Regions from separate parts of the Heliomicrobium gestii genome, predicted to be linked through region 2. Evidence: riboswitches for the same ligand, from Rfam matches in the RefSeq annotation. Region 2 holds a riboswitch; the other holds the start of a gene.
The links. A riboswitch is a leader RNA that binds a small molecule or an ion and turns the genes downstream of it on or off. The one in region 2 is predicted to bind thiamine pyrophosphate.

Region 1: another riboswitch for thiamine pyrophosphate. It lies ahead of thiC (phosphomethylpyrimidine synthase ThiC); the one in region 2 lies ahead of thiS (sulfur carrier protein ThiS).

What each region holds. Positions count from the first base shown of each region.
Region 1 is NZ_WXEX01000007.1:135,373-138,780, forward strand. It holds gene thiM (hydroxyethylthiazole kinase) at 1-369, opposite strand, end outside; gene thiC (phosphomethylpyrimidine synthase ThiC) at 475-1,785, opposite strand; TPP riboswitch at 1,870-1,988, opposite strand; gene GTO89_RS09935 (HD-GYP domain-containing protein) at 2,240-3,355, shown strand.
Region 2 is NZ_WXEX01000011.1:105,182-108,589, forward strand. It holds gene GTO89_RS13045 (ABC transporter permease) at 1-597, opposite strand, end outside; gene GTO89_RS13050 (ATP-binding cassette domain-containing protein) at 745-1,722, shown strand; TPP riboswitch at 1,822-1,927, shown strand; gene thiS (sulfur carrier protein ThiS) at 2,054-2,254, shown strand; gene GTO89_RS13060 (thiazole synthase) at 2,258-3,025, shown strand; gene thiH (2-iminoacetate synthase ThiH) at 3,030-3,408, shown strand, end outside.

The DNA of each region.
Region 1 (3,408 bases), on a different contig from region 2:
GATGACGGATACCTTAACCGCTTCCAGGATGCGCCGGCACGATTCGGTGCGCAGCCCTGTCGCGCCGGCCCCCACCGGGTCGAGGATGACCGGCACACTGGCCTGATTGGCTGCCTTGCCGGCGATCATCATCGATTCAATCCAGGGGAGGGTCAATGTGCCCACGTTGAGGACGAGCGCGCCGGCAATGGCGGCCATCTCGGCCACCTCTTCCGGCGCATGGGCCATCACCGGCGAAGCCCCCGTCGCCAACACCATATTCGCGCAGTCATTCATCGTCACGTAGTTCGTCAAGTGGTGGATGAGCGGGCGTCTCTCCCGCATGATCGCCAGTTTTTCGGCGAGGCAACTCCCAACCCAGTCCCTCATCGCGATTCCTCCTCTGGAACGATTCCCCCATGGCGACAGGACACCCTGAAGAAGCGCTCTCCCCCCTGCAGTGTGACCCTTTTTCACTGACCCCTGCAGGAACGGTTAGCAGGAGCCTGCCGGTCTGCCCAGATAATCGCTGACGATGCGCATGGCGCAGTAGGGACCACACATGGAACAGCCGGTCTTATCACGCGTATGGGGATGTTTGTCAAAGGCCGTCGGATCCATCGACAAGCGGCGCTGTTCGCCCCAGTCAAGATCCTTGCGGGCCTTGCCCATGGCTTTGTCCCAATCCATGGCGCCCTTGATCCCCTTCGCCAGGTCAGCGGCATGACCGGCGATGCGGGAGGCGATGACGCCCTGGCGGACATCCTGCTCAGTCGGGAGACTCAGGTGTTCCGCCGGGGTCACATAGCAGAGGAAGTCGGCGCCGGCCGCCGCAGCGATGGCCCCGCCGATGGCCGAGGTGATGTGATCATACCCCGGCGCCACGTCGGTGACCAGGGGGCCGAGCACATAGAAGGGCGCCTCTTCACAGAGCCGTTTCTGCAGTTTAATGTTCATCTCCACCTGATCCATGGGCACGTGACCGGGGCCCTCGACGATCACCTGCACACCGGCGGCGCGGCAGCGCTGGACCAGTTCGCCGAGAACCATCAGTTCCTGCACCTGGCCCCGGTCCGTGGCGTCGGCGATGCAGCCGGGCCGCAGCGCGTCGCCAAGGCTCAGGGTGATGTCATACTCCTTGGCGATCTCCAGGATGCGATCAAACTGGGAGTAGAAGGGGTTTTGACGCTGGTGATGAATCATCCAGCCCGTCAAGAAGGAGCCCCCGCGGGAGACGATATCAGTGATGCGCGGGTGCTTGCGCAGCCGTTCCAACGCCTCCATCGTCAGCCCGCAATGAATGGTCATGAAATCGACGCCATCTTCAGCCTGCTTTTGAACAGCCCGCAGGATATCCTCTTCTGTCATGTTGATGATGGCGCCCTTCAATTCCTGGGCCTCCACTGTCGCCTGGTAGATGGGCACCGTGCCGAAGGCGATGGGGCAATCAGCGATCAGCGCACGGCGCACGCCATCGATATCGGGGCCGGTGCTCAGGTCCATGACGGCGTCGGCGCCGCACTCGATGCTGATGTCGAGCTTGCGTTTTTCAAATTCGATGCCCGACGTTCCCTTTGACGTGCCGATATTGGCGTTAACCTTCGTTCGCAGGCCCCGGCCCACGCCGCAATAGGAAGCGCGAGGACGGCGATTGTTGGCCGGAATGACGATCCGCCCGGCGGCGATCTCCGCCATCAAGGCTTCCGGCTGCCACCCTTCCGACTCGGCCACCTGGACCATCTCCGGTGTAACTTCCCCTCGCAGAGCCTTTTCCATCTGAGTCCCATAGATTCTGCCTAACTGCATGACGATACTCCTCCTCATTTGATTCTGCCCTGCACGGATAAAGAAATCCCTTCCCGAATGCAGGAAGGGAATACGCGCGCCAAAAACTCGCGTTATCCGCTTTCCTCCGCTGGCATTCCTCCAGATCAGGTGCAAAGGGTCGACACCGCTGTCGCCGGCGCCCTCTCAGCCCGGGCATCGTCCGGGCTCCCCTAGCGGTAAACCTTATGAAGTTACCGATTGCCTGCTGCTGGTTCTATTCGACAAGAATAGAAATATCCCTTCTCCAATAAACGGGCAGGATTTTTGTCTCTTGAAGGCGAATTATTTATAACTGATTTATGGCCCAATCGCTTCAATTTTCTTGCCTCTTTTTCTCGGCTTTTTCAGGTCTTTATCCGAGCCTTTCTCTAGGCTTGCATGGAGGCCTGTCGTCCGTTGCGCACCAATGCCACTAGCAAAGGGGGCGGCCCGGTTGAGAAAAGTATCCATCGAATCCGTTGAGCCGGGCATGATCCTGGCGCGCAGCATCTACAGCGCTGACGGAAGGACCCTGCTTGGCGCCGGCATCACTCTTTCCACCCCCTTCATCCGGCGGCTGAAAGAGTTGGGTGTACCGGCAGTCCTGATCAAGGATCAGGTGATCGGTGATCTAACCGTCCCCGACGTGCTCAGCGAGCAGGTGCGGCTCGCCGCCGTGCAGACGATCCGTCACTCCTTCGCTCGCGTCCAATTGCACGCCGATAAAGGCTTAGAGCCGATGGCTGTCAAGACAGCCACCTCTGACATCATTGACGAGGTGCTGCGCAACCGTCATGTCATGTACCACGTGGCTGACATTCGCACCTTTGACGATTACACCTTCGGCCATTCTGTCAACGTCTGTGTGCTGTCCGTATTGACGGGCATCGCCATGGGATATAACGAACTCGAACTGTACGACCTGGCTTGCGGCGCTATCCTCCATGACATCGGCAAAATGCTGATCCCCTTGGAGGTCCTGAACAAACCCGGACGGCTGACGCCGGAGGAATACGCTGAAATCCGCCGCCACTGCGACTACGGCTTTGAGATCATCCGTCACCAATGCGAGTTCTCCCTGGCGGCCGCCCATGTGGCCTACCAACATCAGGAACGCTTCGATGGCTCGGGATACCCCCGCCAGCTCAAAGGGGAAGAGATCCACGAATACGCCCGCATCGTCGCCATCGCCGATATGTACGACGCCCTAGTGGCCGATCGAGTCTACCGCAAGGGCTACCTCCCCTACCAGGCCCACGAGATCATCCTGGCGGCCAGTTGCCGTGAACTGGACCCGAACATATCTCAGATCTTTTTGCAGAATATCGCCATCTACCCGATCGGAAGCACAGTGCAACTGAACACGGGAGACATCGGCGTCGTCGTCGACGTGAACAAGGCCTTTCAGAGTCGGCCTGTCGTGCGCCTCCTCTACGACGCTGACGGCGCCCCCCTGAAGCGGCCCTACGAGTTGGACCTGACCCGGCATCTGACCGTTTTTGTCGACAAGGTGCTCTTCGAGGAGCATGTGAAGGAATTGACCACCCCTCACTACCAGGAAGCAAAATAGGAAAAATCCTTTTAAGCAAAGAAAGATGGCGTGCAAACGGGCTCCCCCGTTTG
Region 2 (3,408 bases):
ATACATGGCGCCGCTCAAGAAAAACATGGGCATCGTCAGGAAGTTGGAGATCAATTGAAATCCCTGCATCGACTCCATCCGTCCGGCGATGGAGATCCCCAAGAGCCCGATGGCAAAGCCGATCAGGGCGCAAAGGGGCAAGACGAGCAGCGCCGTGCCGATGGTGATGGGCACGCCGGCCAGCGGCGAGAGGCACAAAAGGACGAGGCCCTGGAAGCAGACGATGGTCCCGATGCCGAGGGCCTTGCCGACGGAGATGGCCCAGCGGGGAACCGGCGCGACGAGGATCTCTTTTAAGAAGCCAAACTCACGGTCCCAGATGATCGAGATGCCTGAGGACATGGATGTAAATAGGACCGACATGGCGATAATGCCGGGGTAGATGAAGGTCATGTAGTTCACATCGTCAGCGCCTGGGGTGACGCGAAATCGCATCGATGCGGCGATGCCCGTGCCGACAAAGGTGAGATAAAAGGTGGGTTGGAGGATCATGCCGGCCCACTGGCTTTTTTCGCGGATGAACCGGATCAGTTCGCGGTACCAGATGACATAGATCGTCTTCAGCACATTTTCCAATGATGACACCCTCTTCTGCATTGATGACCTTCTGATTTCATTTCCGCTTCTGCCGGTGAAACCGCCCTTTCCTTCGATTGCCCTTCCAGCCGCTTTTCGTTAGTATAGGATTAGCACAGTAATAATGAACGCGCCGAAAAGGGCAGGATGACCGAAGGGGCATGTGTTATGGATAATATTATCACTGTCGAACACTTAGTCAAACGGTACAACGATTTTCCCGCTGTCAACGACATCTCCTTCGCGGTGAAGCCTGGCGAGATTTTCGGGTTTCTCGGCCCCAACGGCGCCGGCAAGTCGACGACCATCAAGATCCTCTGCACCTTGCTCTCGATCACCTCAGGCCGGGCCGTCTTGAACGGCTTTGACGTGGAAAAGGATCCCTTGAAGGTGCGTCAGTCGATCGGTCTGGTCTTTCAGGATTTTTCCCTCGATGACCGCCTAACGGCCATGGAAAACCTCTACTTTCACGGGATGCTGTACAACGTGCCCCGGCGTCTCTTGCAGGAGCGGATGGATGCCGTTCTGGAAATGGTTCAACTGACCGACCGTAAAAAGGATCTGGTGAAGAAATACTCCGGCGGGATGAAACGCCGGTTGGAGATCGCCCGGGGCCTCCTCCACTACCCAAAGGTGTTGTTCTTAGACGAGCCGACCATCGGCCTTGATCCCCAGACCCGCACCGCCATCTGGGAACATATCCTGCACCTTCGACACAGCCTAGGGCTCTGCATCTTCCTGACGACCCACTACATGGATGAGGCGGAGCACTGCGACCGCATCGCCGTCATCGACCATGGCCGGATCATCGCCCTCGATACGCCGACAAATCTGAAGAAAACGACCGTCGGCGGCGACCGGATCACGCTGACCGCTGACGACAATGAATTTATGGCGGAGGAATTGAAAAACCGCTTCGGTATGGAAGCGGTGCTTTCGGACGATACGTTGAGTTTTCAGGTGGAACAGGGCGACGCTTTCATCCCGCGCTTTCTCAGCGCATTTCCCAACCAGGTGAAGGCGATCCGCCTCCATGAGCCCACCTTGGATGATGTCTTTTTATCCCTGACAGGGCGCGGGATACGGGATGATCTTTTGAGCGATGGGGAGCGGTTTCGGCAGAGGAGGTTGAGGAGGAGACGATAGAAAGGAAAAACCTTCTAAAACCCGCTTGCTCCTGCCGGTTTTTCGGCGTATAATCTATGTCGTCACCATCGAATTCACTGCACAACAATTTCACAATCCACACCTTGCTAGGGGTGCCGTCGCACGGCTGAGAGAGAAGGTCCCTTCTCAACCCTTTGAACCTGACCTGGGTCATACCAGCGGAGGGAAGCAATCGGAAGCGCCCATTTTTTCGCTTTCTGAACGGCTTGCCCTTTGCGGCAAGCCCTTTTGTTTTTCCCCTTCTTCAGCGTTTGCCCTTCAGCGTTACCCTTTACGTCAACCCGCTGTCATTGCGGAAAGGAGTGCCTCCATGCGCGCTACTGTCAACGGCGCCCCGGTGGAATTGCCGGGCGTCACCCCCTTGCTCGCCTTTCTGGCCGAGCGCAAACTGAACCCTGCCGTCGTCGTCATCGAGCACAACGGCCAGATCCTGCACCGGGATCGCTGGCCCGACACCTGCATCAGCGACGGCGACACCCTGGAAATCCTGTCATTCGTAGGAGGAGGTTGAACCATGGATCGACTGGTCATCGGCGGCCGGGAACTGAAGAGCCGCCTGTTCATCGGCAGCGGCAAGTTTGCCGACGAAAGCATCATCGGCGACATCGTCGCCCAGACGGGTGTGGAGATCGTCACCGTCGCCCTGCGGCGCGTCAGCCTCTCCGGCGACGGCGACAACATCCTTCGCTGCATCCCCAAGGAGTGTGTCCTGCTGCCCAACACCTCAGGCGCCCGGACGGCCGAAGAAGCCATCCGCATCGCCCGCCTGGCCCGCGCCGCCGGATGCGGCGACTGGGTGAAGATTGAAGTCATCTCCGACAACAAATACCTGTTGCCCGACAACAACGAGACGATCAAAGCGACCCGCGTCCTCGCGGAAGAGGGCTTTGTCGTCCTTCCCTACATGCACCCCGACCTCTATGCCGCCAAGGAACTGGAGCGGGCCGGCGCCGCCGCCGTCATGCCCCTGGGCGCGCCCATCGGCACAAACCGGGGCTTGAAGACGAAGGAGATCGTCCGCATCCTCATCGAGGAGTGCCGCGTCCCCGTCATCGTCGACGCCGGCATCGGCAAGCCCTCCGAAGCCGCCGAAGCCATGGAGATGGGCGCTGCCGCCTGCCTCGTCAACACAGCCATCGCCACCGCCGGCAACCCCCTCGTCATGGCGCGCGCCTTCAGCCAGGCTGTCGAAGCCGGTCGTCTCGCCTACCTGGCCCAGCCGGGCGAAACCACCGAGTACGCCCGGGCCAGCTCGCCGCTGACAGGCTTTTTGAGGAGTTAGGCCCATGCACTCTTTTTATGAACAGATCGAAGCCTATGAGGGCTTTGACTTTGCCCGATTTCTGGAGGGCGTCTCCCTCCGCCAGGTCGATGGCGTCTTGAATAAAGACTACCTCTCGCCCCATGACTTCCTGGCCCTTCTATCCCCCGCCGCCGCAGAGCGGTTGGAGGCGATGGCTCAAAAAGCCCATCGCCTGACGCGGCAGCACTTCGGCCGCGTCATCCAACTCTACACGCCCATCTACCTGGCCAACTACTGTGTCAACCGCTGTGTCTACTGCAACTTCAACCACCGCAACGACATCGAGCGGCGGCAACTGACAACGGCGGAGATCGAAGGGGAGGCCGAAGCCATCGCCGCCACCGGGCTGCGACAGATCCTCC